2 linked regions of the Variovorax paradoxus genome follow. The protein of the gene in region 1 interacts with the protein of each later gene in a pairwise test. Links are inferred from orthologs where the notes say so. Each region holds a gene or a part of one and is shown on either strand. Other genes may lie near its edges.

Region 1 (7,571 bases):
GTGTTGGGCACGCGGCCGATCGAGACGATCAGCTTGTCGACCTCGAGCGTCTGGGCTTCGCCCTTGGCATTGGTCCAGGCAACGCTCACGCCCTTCTTCGACGACTTGATCTCGCCGACCTTGACGCCGAGTTCGATCTTGAGCTTCTGCTTGTCGAAGGCCTTCTTGGCTTCCTTGGCGATCTGCTCGTCCACCGCGCCGAGGAAGGTCGGCAGGGCTTCGAGCACCGTGACTTCGGCACCGAGGCGGCGCCACACAGAGCCCATTTCGAGGCCGATGACGCCGGAGCCGATCAGGCCCAGCTTCTTCGGCACCGCGCCGATGCGCAGCGCGCCGTCGTTCGAGAGAATGTTCTCTTCATCGAAAGGCGTGCCGGGCAATGCGCGGGCGTTGGAGCCCGTGGCCACGATGATGTGCTTGCCGCTGATCGATTCTTCGGCGGCGCCCGCCACCTTGATTTCATAGCCGGTTTCGTCGGTTTTCACGAACGAGCCGCGGCCATGGAAGAAGCTGATCTTGTTCTTCTTGAACAGGTACAGGATGCCGTCGTTGTTCTGCTTCACGACCTGGTCCTTGCGGGCCAGCATCTTGTCGATGTCGAGGCCCAGGCCCTCGACCTTGATGCCGTGGTCCGCAAAGTGGTGGCCGGCCTGCTCGAAGTGCTCCGACGATTGCAGCAGCGCCTTCGACGGAATGCAGCCGACGTTGGTGCAGGTGCCGCCCGGTGCCGGGCCGCCCTTGCCGTTCTTCCACTCGTCGATACACGCGACGTTGAAGCCGAGTTGCGCCGCGCGAATGGCGGCGATGTAGCCGCCGGGGCCACCGCCGATGACGATGACGTCGAATTGTTTGTTTGCCATCTGATCAGTCTCCTCAGATGTCGAACAAGAGGCGCGACGGATCTTCCAGCGCTTCCTTCATGGCGACCAGGCCCAGCACGGCTTCGCGGCCGTCGATGATGCGGTGGTCGTAGCTCATGGCAAGGTAGTTCATCGGGCGGATGACGATCTGGCCGTTCTCGACCACGGCGCGGTCCTTGGTGGCGTGCACGCCGAGGATCGCGGACTGGGGCGGATTGATGATCGGGGTCGAAAGCATCGAGCCGAAGGTGCCGCCGTTCGAAATGGAGAACGTGCCGCCGGTCATCTCTTCGATGCCGAGCTTGCCGTCTTGCGCCTTCTTGCCGTATTCGGCAATCTTCTTCTCGATGTCGGCAAAGCTCATCTGGTCGGCGTTGCGCAGGATGGGCACCACCAGGCCGCGCGGCGAACCGACGGCAATACCGATGTCGAAGTAGCCGTGGTACAGGATGTCGTTGCCGTCGACCGACGCGTTGATCACCGGGTACTTCTTCAGCGCATGCACCGCGGCCTTCACGAAGAAGCTCATGAAGCCGAGCTTCACGCCGTGTTCCTTGGTGAAGCTGTCCTGGAAGCGCTTGCGCAGTTCCATGACGGGCGCCATGTTCACTTCGTTGAACGTCGTGAGGATGGCGTTGGTCGATTGCGATTGCAGCAGGCGCTCGGCAATGCGGGCGCGCAGGCGGCTCATTGGCACGCGCTGCTCGGGGCGTTCACCCAGGTCGGCCGCGCTGCTGGGTGCGGAAACCTGCGGCAGCGCCGGCTTGGCGGCCGGTGCGGCCACGGTGGCGGCGGGCTTGGCGCCCGAAGCCACGGCGCCGAGCACGTCGCCCTTGGTGACGCGGCCGTCCTTGCCGGTGCCGGCCACGTCGCTGGTCTTCAGGTTGTTGTCGGCCAGCAGCTTGGCGGCGGCGGGCATCGCCACGTCGGACTTCGAACCGCCGGCGGCTGCGGCAGCGGCCGCGGGGGCCGGTGCAGCGGCGGGAGCCGGAGCGGCAGCGGGCGCTGCCGCAGGTGCGGCGGCCGCACCCTTGCCTTCGGTGTCGATCTTGGCGATCAGCTGATCGGCCACCACGGTGGCGCCATCGGGCTGCACGATTTCAGCCAGCACCCCGGCCGAGGGCGCGGGCACTTCGAGCACGACCTTGTCGGTCTCGATCTCGATCAGGATTTCATCGATGGCGACGGCTTCGCCGGCCTTCTTATTCCAGGTGAGCATGGTGGCCTCGGCCACGGATTCGGAAAGCTGGGGGACTTTGACTTCTACGATAGACATTTGGAGTGAGCTCCGTTTTGTTCTTGAGGGTGTTCGTGTGAAAAGAGGCTTTTGATTACTTGGTCAGCACGAAGCCCTTGAGCTTGCCAAATGCGCCATCGACGAGCGCCTTCTGCTGTTCCTGGTGCAGGTGCGAGTAGCCCACCGCCGGCGACGCCGAAGCGGCACGGCCGGAGTAGCCGAGCTTCTGGCCTTCCTGCATGTTTTCGTGGATGTAGTGCTGCACGAAGAACCAGGCGCCCTGGTTCTGCGGCTCGTCCTGGCACCAGACCACGTCGACGAGATTCGGGTACTTCTTGATCTCGGCGGCAAAAGCCTTGTGCGGGAACGGGTAGAGCTGCTCGACGCGGATGATGGCCACGTCCTCGTTGCCCTGCTCTTCGCGCTTCTTGAACAGGTCGTAGTAGACCTTGCCCGAGCAGGCGATCAGGCGCTTGACCTTCTCCGCCTTCAGGCCCTTGGTGTCCGGAATGACCGTCTGGAAGCTGCCCTTGGTGAACTCGGACAGCGGCGACGTTGCGTCCTTGTTGCGCAGCAGCGACTTGGGCGTGAGGATGATGAGCGGCTTGCGCAGGTTGCGCACCATCTGGCGGCGCAGCACGTGGAAGATCTGGCTGGCCGTGGTCGGCTGCACCACTTGCATGTTGGTGTCCGCGCTCAGCTGCATGAAACGCTCCAGGCGTGCCGAGCTGTGCTCCGGGCCCTGGCCTTCGTAGCCGTGCGGCAGCATCATGGTCAGGCCGTTGACGCGGCCCCACTTCACTTCGCCCGAGGCAATGAACTGGTCGATCACCACTTGCGCGCCGTTCACGAAGTCGCCGAACTGGGCTTCCCAGATGACCAGCGTATTCGGATCGTTCGAGGCGTAGCCGTATTCGAACGCGAGCACGGCTTCTTCCGAAAGGATGGAATCGATGACGACGAACGGTGCCTGGTTTTCAGCCACGTTCTGCAGCGGCGTGTAGGTGCCAACGTCGAACTTTTCGCGGTTCTGATCGTGCAGCACGGCGTGGCGGTGCGTGAAGGTGCCACGGCCCGAGTCCTCGCCCGAGAGGCGAACCGGGTAGCCGCTGGCCACCAGAGAGGCGAAAGCCATGTGCTCGCCCATGCCCCAGTCGACGTTCACGTCACCGCGGCCCATGGCGGCGCGGTCGTCCAGCACCTTCTTCACGAGCGGGTGCACCGTGAAGCCGGCCGGCACCGTGGTGATCTTCTCGGCCAGGCGCTTCCACTCGCTCGACGGAATGGCCGTGTCGCCGGCGTCGGTCCACTTCTTGTTGAGATAGGGGCTCCAGTCGACCGCGTACTTGCTCTTGAAGTTGGTGAGCACCGGGTCGATGGTGTTCTTGCCTTCGTCGAAGGCCGCGCGCTGCGCCTTGACCATGTCGTCGCCGAGCGTGTCACCCAGGCCCTGAGCGGCCAGCTTGTCGGCGTACAGCTTGCGCGTGCCGGGGTGCTGGGCGATCTTCTTGTACATGAGCGGCTGGGTGAGCGAGGGGGTGTCCTGCTCGTTGTGGCCCAGCTTGCGGAAGCAGACGATGTCCACGACCACGTCCTTCTGGAACTCCATGCGGAACTCGAGGGCGAGCTGGGTTGCCAGCACCACGGCTTCCGGGTCGTCGCCGTTCACGTGCAGCACCGGCGCCTCGATCATCTTGACGATGTCCGAGCAGTACAGCGTCGAGCGGCTGTCGCGCGGGTCGCTGGTGGTGAAGCCGATCTGGTTGTTGATGACGATGTGAACCGTGCCGCCTGTGAAGTAGCCGCGCGTTTCGGCCAGCGCCAGCGTTTCCATCACCACGCCCTGGCCTGCGAAGGCGGCGTCGCCGTGCACGAGCACGGGCAGCACCTGCTTGCCTTGCGGGTCGGCGCGGCGGTCCATGCGCGAACGCACGGAGCCCTCGACCACGGGGTTCACGATTTCGAGGTGCGAGGGGTTGAACGCAAGGCTCAGGTGCACCGGGCCGCCAGGGGTGGTCACGTCGGAGCTGAAGCCCTGGTGGTACTTGACGTCGCCGCTCGGCAGGTCTTCAGGAGCGGTATGGTCGAACTCGGCGAACAGGTCGGCCGGCAGCTTGCCCAGCGAATTGACCAGCACGTTCAGGCGGCCGCGGTGGGCCATGCCGATCACGATTTCCTGCACGCCCTTGATGCCCGCCTGGTTGATGAGCTCGTCCATCGAGACGATGAAGCTCTCGCCGCCTTCGAGCGAAAAGCGCTTCTGGCCGACGTACTTGGTGTGAAGAAAGCGCTCGAGGCCTTCGGCCGCGGTCAGGCGGTTCAGCACGTGCTTCTTCTGCTCGGCCGTCAGCTTGGGGTTGGTGCGGGCGCTTTCGAGCTTTTGCTGCCACCAGCGCTTGTGGTTCTGGTCGGTGGTGTACATGTACTCGGCGCCCATGGTGCCGCAGTACGTTTCGCGCAGGGCATTGAGCAGGTCGCGCAGCGACATGGTCTCTTTGCCGAAGAAGGTATTGCTGGTGTTGAACACCGTCTCGAGGTCGGCGTCGGTGAAGCCGTAGAACGAGGGCTCGAGTTCCGGAATGGCCGGGCGCTCGGCGCGCTTGAGCGGGTCGAGGTCGGCCCAGCGGGCGCCGACGTTGCGGTAGGCGGCAATCAGCTGCTGGACAGCGGTGCGCTTGCGGCCGAGCTCGGAGTCTGCGCCGCTGGCCTGGACCACGCGGGTGGTGCCCTGCTTGGCACGTTCGGCAAAGGCGTTGATGACCGGCTGGTGCGGCACGTCGCGCGCATTGGTGCCGTCGACGGCGGGGACATTCTGCAGCGCATCGAAATACGAGCGCCAGTTGTCAGGCACGCTACCGGGGTTGGCAAGGTAGTTTTCGTACATCTCCTCGACATAGGGCGCGTTGCCGCCGAAGAGGTAGGTGTTGCCTTGATAGGCGGTGTACGCCGATGGCGTAGAAGAATCGCTCATATTCCGCTGACCTTCGCTTCCCTGAAGGAAGCACTAGCTGGTTAAGAAACCTTCCGCGACACGGCTGAACCGGTTGGCGGATGCGACTGTGGCTGGGGAAGGGCCTGAGTACCCTGGCATTGTGCCACGTCAGACATATGACGGCTCGGCGCAACTTCGCAAGATAGCCCTTGCTCATTCAGTCAGAAGAAAGTAGCTGTTTGATCTGCTGCAGCGTGGCGGGGTCGTCGATGGTGGTCAGGTCGCCGGGGTCGCGCTGCTCGCACACGGCCTGGATGGCGCGCCGCAGCAGCTTGCCGCTGCGGGTCTTGGGCAGCCCGTTCACAAAGCGCACGCGAGCCGGCCGTGCCAGGGCGCCGAGCTGGTCGGCCACCACTTTCATGATTTCGCCCTCCAGCTTCAGCGCTGCATCGGCATTGGTAGCCGCCCCGCCGTCCCTGGGCACGACAAAGGCCATGGCCACCTGCCCCTTGAGCGCGTCGGCCACGCCGACCACCGCCACCTCGGCCACACCTGCATGGCCCGAGATGCTCTCCTCGATCTCGCGCGTGCCGAGGCGGTGGCCGGCCACGTTGATCACGTCGTCGGTGCGGCCGAGGATGTAGAAGTAGCCGTCTTCGTCGCGAATGCCCCAGTCGAAGGTCGAATAGACCATCTTGCCGGGTATGGATTTCCAATAGGTGTCGACGAAGCGCTTGTCGTCTTTCCACACCGTTTGCATGAAGCCCGGCGGCGTGGGGCCTTCGATCACGACCACGCCCTTCTCGTTGGCGCCGGTCAGCTCCTCGCCGGTGGACTCGTGCAGGATCTTCACGCGAAAGCCGTACATCGGCACGCCGGGGCTGCCGAACTTGCTGGGCTTTTGCTCGACCCCGTTGGCAATGGTGATGATCGGCCAGCCCGATTCGGTCTGCCAGTAGTTGTCGATGATCGGCACGCCCAGCCCGTCGGCGATCCACCGCGCGGTGGGCTCGTCGAGCGGTTCGCCCGCCAGGAACAGCGCGCGCAGGCTCGACAGGTCGTACTTCTTCAGCAGCGCCGGGTCTTGCTTCTTGAGCACGCGCACCGCGGTGGGCGCGCTGAACATTACGGTGACCTTGTACTTTTCGACCAGGCGCCACCAGATGCCGCCGTCGGGCTGCTTGTCGATGCCCTGCGTGGGGAGTCCCTCGTACATGAGGGTGGCCATGCCGCCGATCAGCGGTCCATAGACGATGTAGCTGTGGCCCACCACCCACCCGATATCGCTGGTCGAAAAATAGGTTTCGCCCGGCCGTCCGTCGAAGATGTGCTTCATGCTGGCGGCCAGCGCCACCGCATAGCCGCCGACATCGCGCTGCACGCCCTTCGGCTTGCCCGTGGTGCCGCTCGTGTAGATGGTGTAGCTGATGTCGGTGGCAGCCAGCCAGGTGCACGGGATCTCGGTGTCGCCGTGCTTCAGGTTCAGCTCGGCAGCCAGATGGTCGCGGCCGGCGGTCAGCGCCATGGGAGCCAGGCCGCGATCGGTCAACAGCACGGCCGACGGCTTGTGCTTCGAAATCCGGATGGCCTCGTCCAGCAGCGGCTTGTACGCAATGACCTTGCCGCCGCGCGAGCCCGCATCGGCGCTCACCACCACCTTGGGTTCTGCGTCCTCGATGCGCGCCGCCAGCGAGCCGCTCGCAAAACCGCCGAAAACCACGCAGTGGATCGCACCGATCCGTGCGCAGGCCAGCATGGCGAATGCGGCCTCCGGAATCATCGGCATATAGATGAGCACGCGGTCGCCCTTGCCCACCCCGAGCGCGACCAGGCTGGCCGCGGTGCGCTGCACTTCGGCATGCAGCTCGCGGAAGCTGTAGGTTCTTTCGGTGCCGGTTTCGGTCGATACGAAGATCAACGCAGGCTGATCGCCTCGTGCGGCCAGGTGCCGGTCGACCGCGTTGTGGCACAGGTTGGTGGTTCCGTCCACGAACCAGCGGGCAAATGGCGGCTGGCTGGCGTCCAGAACCCGGGCCGGCGGCGTCTTCCAATCGATCAGCCTGGCCTGCTCGGCCCAGAAGGCCTCGGGCGCGTCCACCGACTGGCGATAGAACTCTTCGTAGCGGCTCATTTGCGATGTCTCCTTGTTTTGGAAGTCAGCTCCGGCGATCAGCGCCGCCTAAAACTGAATTCATAATTATGGAGGTCGATCTTGCAGCAAGCTGACGGGCCGGACAATCAGGTTTCGCCCGTGCAAGTCCAGCCCTGCCAAGGGGCCGATCGCAAGGCTATCGAACGATCTTCAGCAACTCGGGGAACGCCGGGTGCTCGGCCGTGCGCAGCCATTCGAACCCAACCATCTCGGTGGTCACCAGTTCGGCACCCGCGCCAGCCAACCGATCGAAGGCAGCGTCGCGGTTGCGCTCGGTGCGAGAGCTGCAGGCGTCGGTTACCACCCACACTTCGAATTCGTCTTCCAGCAGATCGAGCGCGGTCTGCAGCAGGCACACATGGGCCTCGCATCCCGCAATCACGATGGTAT
Region 2 (7,066 bases), 680 kb from region 1 along the record:
GTGCGAAGAGCTGTTCCCTGGAGGCATCGCACGGCGTGTATTTGCGCTGCGGCGCATAAGGGAACACGGCGCCCGGCCCGAAGACGTGGCAATGCGCGTCCACCGCGCCCGGCGGCGGGATGAAGCGGGGCTTCGACGGCGCCGGGTGAAAACATAGCCAGTCCTTGTCCATTGTGCTGGCGGCCGCGGTGCGTGCTGTTTGCATAGCTGCGTATCTTGCGCAGGATCGCCGCACGCGGCGAGCACGAAAACGCGCTAGCAGCTAGCGCGTTTCGGCATGGCACAAGGCGGACGAATCAAGGCAAAAAAACAGCCCGCACGAGGGCGGGCTGGAAGGTGACCTGCTGGAGGAGGGAGGATCAGAGAGGAATGCAGGCCACAGGGAGAAAGAACCTCTACTATGTGCCCCCAACCTGCTTGCAACCTGACCTGGCGCGCTGTCAGTCCTCGTCTTCCCACTTGCCGATGACAGTGCCGAGTACGGTGAATTCCATGCGTATCGGCTCGTGGTTGGGGTTGAGCGGCAGCAGCCATCGGCGGCCGTCTTCTTCCTTAAAGACCTTGAAGGTGATCTCGTTGCTCGACTCGAGCTTGGCGATGACGCGCTCGCCGTCTTCGGGCGCTGTTCGCAGCGTGTCGACGAAGATGATCGATTCCGCGGGGTAGCTCTTCATGCTGCCGCTCGGGGCAGTCATGCTGTCGCCGCGCACGCGCAGCGCATAGGTATTGCCGGCGCTGTGATGCGCAACGCAGGGAATCCATCGCTCGGCCTCCAGCGGCGCCCGTCCGGGGGTGCTCCAGCAGGCGGCATCCGCCCAAGCGATGAGCGGCACGGTGCCGGGCGTGCCCGGGCTGAACGACGGGATGGGAGGCGGGGTGCGCGTAACCCGGTAGGGGCCCGGCGGTTCGTTGGCATTGTCGCGGGCCGGACGCTGTTGCACCGTGTCCCATGGAGCCGGGCCGTCGCCGGTGTCGAGCCAATTGGGGTCGACGCGATACGCGCGTGCCAAGGCAAGCAGGCCCATCGAGCGGCCGGTGTCGCCGCGCTCGATCTTTGAAATGTTCGACTGCTTGACGCCCGAAGCGGCTTCAGCCTGCTTCTGGGTCATCTTCGCAAATTTGCGTGCTGCCAGTGCACGCGCTGCAATAGTCTCCATGGGCGCACATTTAAGCGCAGGCGAATATTCAACTTGGACTTTAGAATAGTTGAAAGGGAGTATTTGCCATGAAACCACGCAAGTTGGTGCTGGCGCTGAAGGCTGCAAGGCCAACGCAAAAGCAGATCGAAAAACCGGCGGGCGGCGCAAGGCCGTGCCGCCACCGGGCTCACCGCGCGGGCTGAGCCATGCAAAGGCCATCGACACCGGGCCTTCGGCTCGACCGCGCGCTTTGCGCGCTATTGGCGCTGCTGTCTGCCGTAGCGCTGTTCTATGGATTTCGCCTGCGGGACTACGGCCTGGGTGGGCTCGCCGTTTCGGGCCTGGTCACCGCGGGTTATGTCGGCCTTGCGCTGTTCGACGACTGCGCCTTCAGGCGGGCGCATGCGGTTCGGGAGGCGATAAGGCGAGGGTCGAGCTGACGCGCACGCAGTCCTTGATGTGCTGCTCGCCCAAGGCGCGCAGGGCCGCGTAGCCCAGCGCGGCGGAGACGATCTGCCCGGCAATCGGCACGTACTTGGCGGCCTGCTTGGCCGTGAGCTTCACGCCGGCATGCCGGGCAAGCTTGATCAGCAGGTCGCGCGTGACCAGCCGGCCCACCAGCAGGGCCCCGACGGTGGTCGCCGCCTTCTGGATGCGCTCGCGCTGGTGCGGCGCGAGCTTCTCGACCTGCGTGACCGAAAGGCCGAACTCGGCGCTGATTTGCGGCACGAGCCGCGAGAGCAGGGCGGCGTCGGCCGCCCAGTCGACGCCGGGTACCGGAATGGCGCTGGCGGCAGCGGCCATCAGGGCCTTGCGGCCGATCAGCCGGCGGCTGCGATGGACCGCGGCAATGAGCTTTTCGTCACCCCGGGCCAGTTCGATGGCGGACGGCATGGCGCATGTCTCCTTTGCAGGTTCAGGTCAGGCCGCCAGCGCCTCGAGCTGGTCCGAAAGGGCCAGCCAGCGCTCTTCGAGGCGGCCGATTTCTTCGTTGAGGGCTTTCAGCCGCTTGCCTGCTTCGGCAATTTCGGCTGACGGCAGCGGCTGCGCCAGGCGCGCCTCCAGCGCGGTGCGTTCCGTGCCCGCCGCGGCCAGGCGCTCATCGATCTGCGCGATTTCGCGCTTGATCGGCTTGGCCTGGTCGCTGCGTTGCTGGCGGCCCTGGGCGTCCTGCTTGCGCTGCTGCGGGTTCTTGCCGGCGGCCGCGGATTCGCTCTCGATGGACGACGGCGCTGCGGGCGGGGCCGCAGCAGGGGCAGCGGCACTTGCCGCCTCGCGCACGGCCACCTTGGCCTCTTCGCGCAGCCGCTTGGCTTCGTCCAGCAGGTAGCGTTGGTAGTCGTCGAGGTCGCCGTCGAAATCGGTGACCACGCCGCGGCCCACGAGCCAGAATTCGTCGCACACCGAGCGCAGCAGCGCACGGTCGTGGCTCACGAGCATCAGCGTGCCTTCGAACTCGTTCAGGGCCACGGCCAGCGCCTCGCGGGTGGCAAGGTCCAGGTGGTTGGTGGGCTCGTCCAGCAGCAGCAGGTTGGGGCGCTGCCACACCATCATCGCGAGCACCAGGCGCGCTTTTTCGCCGCCGCTCATGGTGCCCACGGGCTGCTTCACCATGTCGCCGCTGAAGTTGAAGCTGCCCAGAAAGCCGCGCAGGGCCTGCTCGCCGGTGGCTTCCTTCACGCTGCTGCCGAGCTCGCGCGCCATGCGCACCATGTGCTCCAGCGGCGTGTCCTGCGGGCGCAGCACGTCGAGTTCCTGCTGCGCGAAGTAGCCGATGTTGAGGCCCTTGCCCTCCGTGACCTGGCCGGCCAGCGCGCCCATCTCGCGCGCAATGGTCTTCACCAGGGTCGACTTGCCCTGGCCGTTGGCACCCAGAATGCCGATGCGCTGGCCCGCCAGCACCGATCGGCTGACGCCGCGCAGAATGGTCTTGGGCTCTTCGCCTTCGATCTCATAGCCGAAGCTCGCGTTGCTGATGGAGAGCATCGGGTTCGGAATGTTGCCGGGCTCCTTGAACTCGAAGGTGAAGTCGGCCTCGGCCAGGAGCGGCGCAACCCTTTCCATGCGCTCCAGTGCCTTGACGCGGCTTTGCGCCTGTTTGGCCTTGCTGGCCTTGGCCTTGAAGCGGTCGATGAACTTCTGCAGGTGGGCGATCTTGTCCTGCTGCTTGCTGAAGGCGACTTGCTGCTGCTCCATCTGCAGCGCGCGCATGTCCTCGAACTTGCTGTAGTTGCCGCCGTAGCGCGTGAGCTGGGCGTTGGCAATGTGCAGGGTCACGTCGGTCACGGCATCGAGAAACTCGCGGTCGTGGCTGATGACGATCATGGTGCCGGCGTACTTCTGCAGCCAGGCTTCGAGCCAGACGAGCGCGTCCAGGTCCAGGTGGTTGGTGGGTTCGTCGAGCAGCAGCAGGTCGCTTGGGCACATGAGCGCGCGGGCCAGCTGCAGGCGCATGCGCCAGCCGCCCGAAAAGCTGTTCACCGGCTCGTCGAGTTCGTGCGACTTGAAGCCGAGGCCAAGAATCAGGGCCTGCGCGCGCGGCACCGCGTCGTGCTCGCCGGCATCGGCCAGGTCGGTGTAGGCGTGGGCCAGTTCCATGCCGATGTCGCCGTCGTCGGGGTTGGCCTCGTAGGCGGCCTCGATGGCGGCCAGCTTCTCGCGCAGCTCGGTCAGGCGGGTGTCGCCGCCCACCACGAATTCGGTCGCCGATTCGTCGGTTTCGGGCATGTTCTGCGCCACCTGGGCCATGCGCCAGTGCCTGGGCACCGAAAAGTCGCCGCCGTCTTCGTGCAGCGTGCCGTTGAGCAATGCAAACAGCGTCGACTTGCCCGCGCCGTTGCGACCCACCAGGCCGACCTTTTCACCGGGGTTGAGGGTGACGGTGGCGCCGTCGAGCAGGACCTTGGCGCTGCGGCGAAGAATGACGTTTTTGAGAGTAATCATGAAATAGGAACCGTAAGGGCGATTATCCCGCCCAGCCCCGGGCGGCCTGGCGCAAAGGGGCATAGGGGCGGACAGCGCCCGGTAAAGGGGCCGCAGCGCAGGCTGCGGAAAGCGGTGGGGGCTCGGCCAGGCGCAGCTAACGCGCGCCGGCACCGGCCAGCAGGGCAGAGCGGGTGACCAGCAAGACCTGGTCCTCGCCGGCCGAGGTTTCGAGCCACACCACTTCGAGCTGCGGAAACGCCGCCTCGAAGTAGTCGCGCTCGTTGCCGATCTCAAGCACCAGCACCGCCTGCTCGCTCATGCGAGAAGGCGCGTCGGTGAACAGCTGGCGCACAAAGTCCATGCCGTCGATGCCGCCGGCCAGCGCAAGCTCGGGCTCGGCGCGGTATTCGGCGGGCAGGGCGGCCATGCTGGCGCTGTTCACGTAGGGCGGGTTGCACAGCACCAGGTCGTAGGGGCCGGCCACATTCTTCAAGCCGTCTGATTCGATCAGGGTCACGCGGGTGTCGAGCTGGTGCCGGGTCACGTTGATGGCGGCCACTTCGAGCGCCTCCACCGACAGGTCGGCGGCATCCACCGTCACATCCGGATAGGTCAGCGCCGCGAGCACGGCCAGGCTGCCGTTGCCGGTGCACAGGTCGAGCACGCGCTGCGTGTGCTCGCCCAGCCAGTAGTCGATGCTGCCGTCTGCAATCAGTTCGGCGATGAAGCTGCGCGGCACGATGGCGCGCTCGTCCACGTAGAAGGGCACGCCCTGCAGCCACGCTTCCTTCGTGAGATAGGCGGCGGGCTTGCGCGTGGCAATGCGCTCTTCGATGAGCGCCTGCACCTTGCCGGCATCGGCCGGGGACACGGGCGTGTCGGCCACCCCGTCCAGGTCATCCAGCGGCAGCTTCAGGCGCCACAGCACAAGCCAGGCGGCTTCGTCAAAGGCGTTGGCGGTGCCGTGGCCGAAGGCGACGCCGGCTTCTTCGAGCCGCCTTGCGCCGGCCTCGATCAGTTCGATGACGGTGCTCATTGAGCCAGCGACGCTTCGAGCCGCTCCAGCGTGCGCTTGTAGATGTTCTTCAGCGTCTCGATTTCGGCCACATCGATGTGCTCATCGATCTTGTGGATGCTGGCGTTGACCGGACCAAGCTCGACCACCTGCTTGCAGATATTGGCGATGAAGCGGGCATCGCTGGTGCCGCCGCTGGTCGACAGCTCCGTCTGGATGCCGGTTTCATCGGCAATAGCCGCTTGCACCGACGCCACCAGTTCGCCGGGCGTGGTGAGAAACGGCAGGCCGCCCACGGTCCACGCAAGCGTGTAGTCGATGCCATGGGCATCGAGCACCGCATGCACGCGCTTCTGCAGCGATTCGGGTGTCGACTCGGTCGAAAAGCGGAAGTTGAAATCGATGACCGCGCTGCCCGGAATCACGTTGCTCGCGCCGGTGCCCGAGTGGAAATTGCTGATCTGCCAGCTGGTGGGCTGGAAGTACGCATTGCCCGCGTCCCAGCCCGCGGCCGCGTTGATGGCCACCAGTTCGGCCAGCGCAGGCGCAAAGGCGTGAACCGGGTTTTTTGCCAGGTGCGGATACGCGATGTGCCCCTGCACGCCGTTCACGGTGAGCTTGCCGCTCATGGTGCCGCGGCGGCCGTTCTTGATCATGTCGCCGCAGCGCTGGACGGCGGTGGGCTCGCCGACGATGCAGTAGTCGATGGTTTCGCCGCGCGCGGCCAGGGCGTTGCACACGACGACGGTACCGTCGACGCCGGGGCCTTCTTCATCGCTGGTGAGCAGCAGCGCGAGCGTGAGCTTGGGGTCGGGCGTGGCCTTGAGGAACTCTTCGATCGATACCACGAAGGCGGCAACCGAGGTCTTCATGTCGCAGGCGCCGCGGCCGTAGAGCTTGCCGCCGCGGTGCGTGGGCGTAAAGGGGTGGCTGGTCCATTGCTCGAGCGGGCCGGTGGGCACCACGTCGGTGTGGCCGGCGAACACCAGCGTCTTTGTTGCCGCAGCCCCGGCGGGCCGGCGCACCGCCCACAGGTTGGTCACGCGAAAGTCGGCCGGGCCGCTCTCGATGGTTTCAAGCGTGAAGCCCAGCGGCGCCAGCCGCTCGCCGATGATCTGTTGGCAGCCCGCATCCTCGGGAGTGACGGAGGGGCGCGAGATGAGTTGTTCGGCGAGCTGGAGCGTGCGGGACATCGGAAAAAAGCCAGGGGGCTGGGTCGGTCAGAACTTCACGTCCAGCGTGATGTCTGTAAAGGTGGGTTCGTCGACCTGATCCGTCAGGTGGCGGTCTTCGGTCTTGGGCTTGGGTGCGGCGCGGTTTTGCAGGCGCCACATCAGGTTGGTGGGCGAGTCGGACTGGGCCAGGCCTTCTTCGCGCGTCACGCGCTCTTCGGTGATGAGGCGGGCAATGTCTTCTTCGAAGGTTTGCGAGCCTTCGGCCATCGACTGCTCCATGGCCTCCTTGACCGCGGAGAAGTCGCCTTTTTCGATCAGCTCGGCCACCAGGGCCGTGTTGAGCATGACTTCGAGCGCGGGCACGCGGCCACCGGTGGGCGTGCGCAGCAGGCGCTGCGACACGATGGCGCGCAGGGCCGAACCCAGGTCGCCCAGCAGCGTGGGCCGCACCTCGACCGGGAAGAAGCTCAGGATGCGGTTGAGCGCACGGTAGCTGTTGTTGGCATGCAGCGTGGCCACGCACAGGTGGCCCGACTGCGCATAGGCAATGGCCGCCGTCATGGTTTCGCGGTCTCGGATTTCGCCGATCTGGATCACGTCGGGCGCTTGGCGCAGCGCGTTCTTGAGCGCAACCTGCAGCGACTCGGTGTCGCTGCCCACGTCGCGCTGGTTCACCAGCGACTTCTTGTTGGTGTAGGTGAACTCGATGGGTTCTTCCACCGTGAGGATGTGGCCCGTGGCGTGCTCGTTGCGGTAGTCGAGCATGGAGGCCAGCGTGGTGGTCTTGCCCGCGCCGGTGGCACCCACCATCA

The links. The genes of interacting proteins can lie anywhere in the genome.
Region 2: the proteins of GOQ09_RS11460 (region 1) and GOQ09_RS14415 interact in binary tests that used the Escherichia coli proteins (3 or more experiments, as listed by UniProt). The link is inferred for Variovorax paradoxus from one-to-one orthologs.

Annotation. Positions count from the first base shown.
Region 1 is NZ_CP046622.1:2,433,258-2,440,828, reverse strand. What follows is about bases 1,992-5,410. They hold GOQ09_RS11460 (2-oxoglutarate dehydrogenase E1 component), read right to left. Parts: upstream 5,069-5,410; coding sequence 2,192-5,068; downstream 1,992-2,191. Other genes in these bases: GOQ09_RS11455 (propionate--CoA ligase), read right to left, coding at 5,247-5,410; odhB (2-oxoglutarate dehydrogenase complex dihydrolipoyllysine-residue succinyltransferase), read right to left, coding at 1,992-2,136. Also shown: lpdA (dihydrolipoyl dehydrogenase), read right to left, coding at 1-860; more of odhB, read right to left, coding at 874-1,991; more of GOQ09_RS11455, read right to left, coding at 5,411-7,160; GOQ09_RS11450 (isochorismatase family protein), read right to left, coding at 7,318-7,571. UniProt on the Escherichia coli protein: E1 component of the 2-oxoglutarate dehydrogenase (OGDH) complex which catalyzes the decarboxylation of 2-oxoglutarate, the first step in the conversion of 2-oxoglutarate to succinyl-CoA and CO(2).
Region 2 is NZ_CP046622.1:3,117,658-3,124,723, reverse strand. The notes cover bases 1,572-4,485. They hold GOQ09_RS14415 (ABC-F family ATP-binding cassette domain-containing protein), read right to left. Parts: upstream 4,083-4,485; coding sequence 2,061-4,082; downstream 1,572-2,060. Other genes in these bases: prmB (50S ribosomal protein L3 N(5)-glutamine methyltransferase), read right to left, coding at 4,219-4,485; GOQ09_RS14420 (hypothetical protein), read right to left, coding at 1,572-2,033. Outside these bases: GOQ09_RS14430 (amidohydrolase family protein), read right to left, coding at 1-172; GOQ09_RS14425 (helix-turn-helix domain-containing protein), read right to left, coding at 441-1,157; more of GOQ09_RS14420, read right to left, coding at 1,530-1,571; more of prmB, read right to left, coding at 4,486-5,100; dapE (succinyl-diaminopimelate desuccinylase), read right to left, coding at 5,097-6,272; GOQ09_RS14400 (PilT/PilU family type 4a pilus ATPase), read right to left, coding at 6,300-7,066. UniProt on the Escherichia coli protein: Genetic data indicate it may be involved in ribosome assembly or function.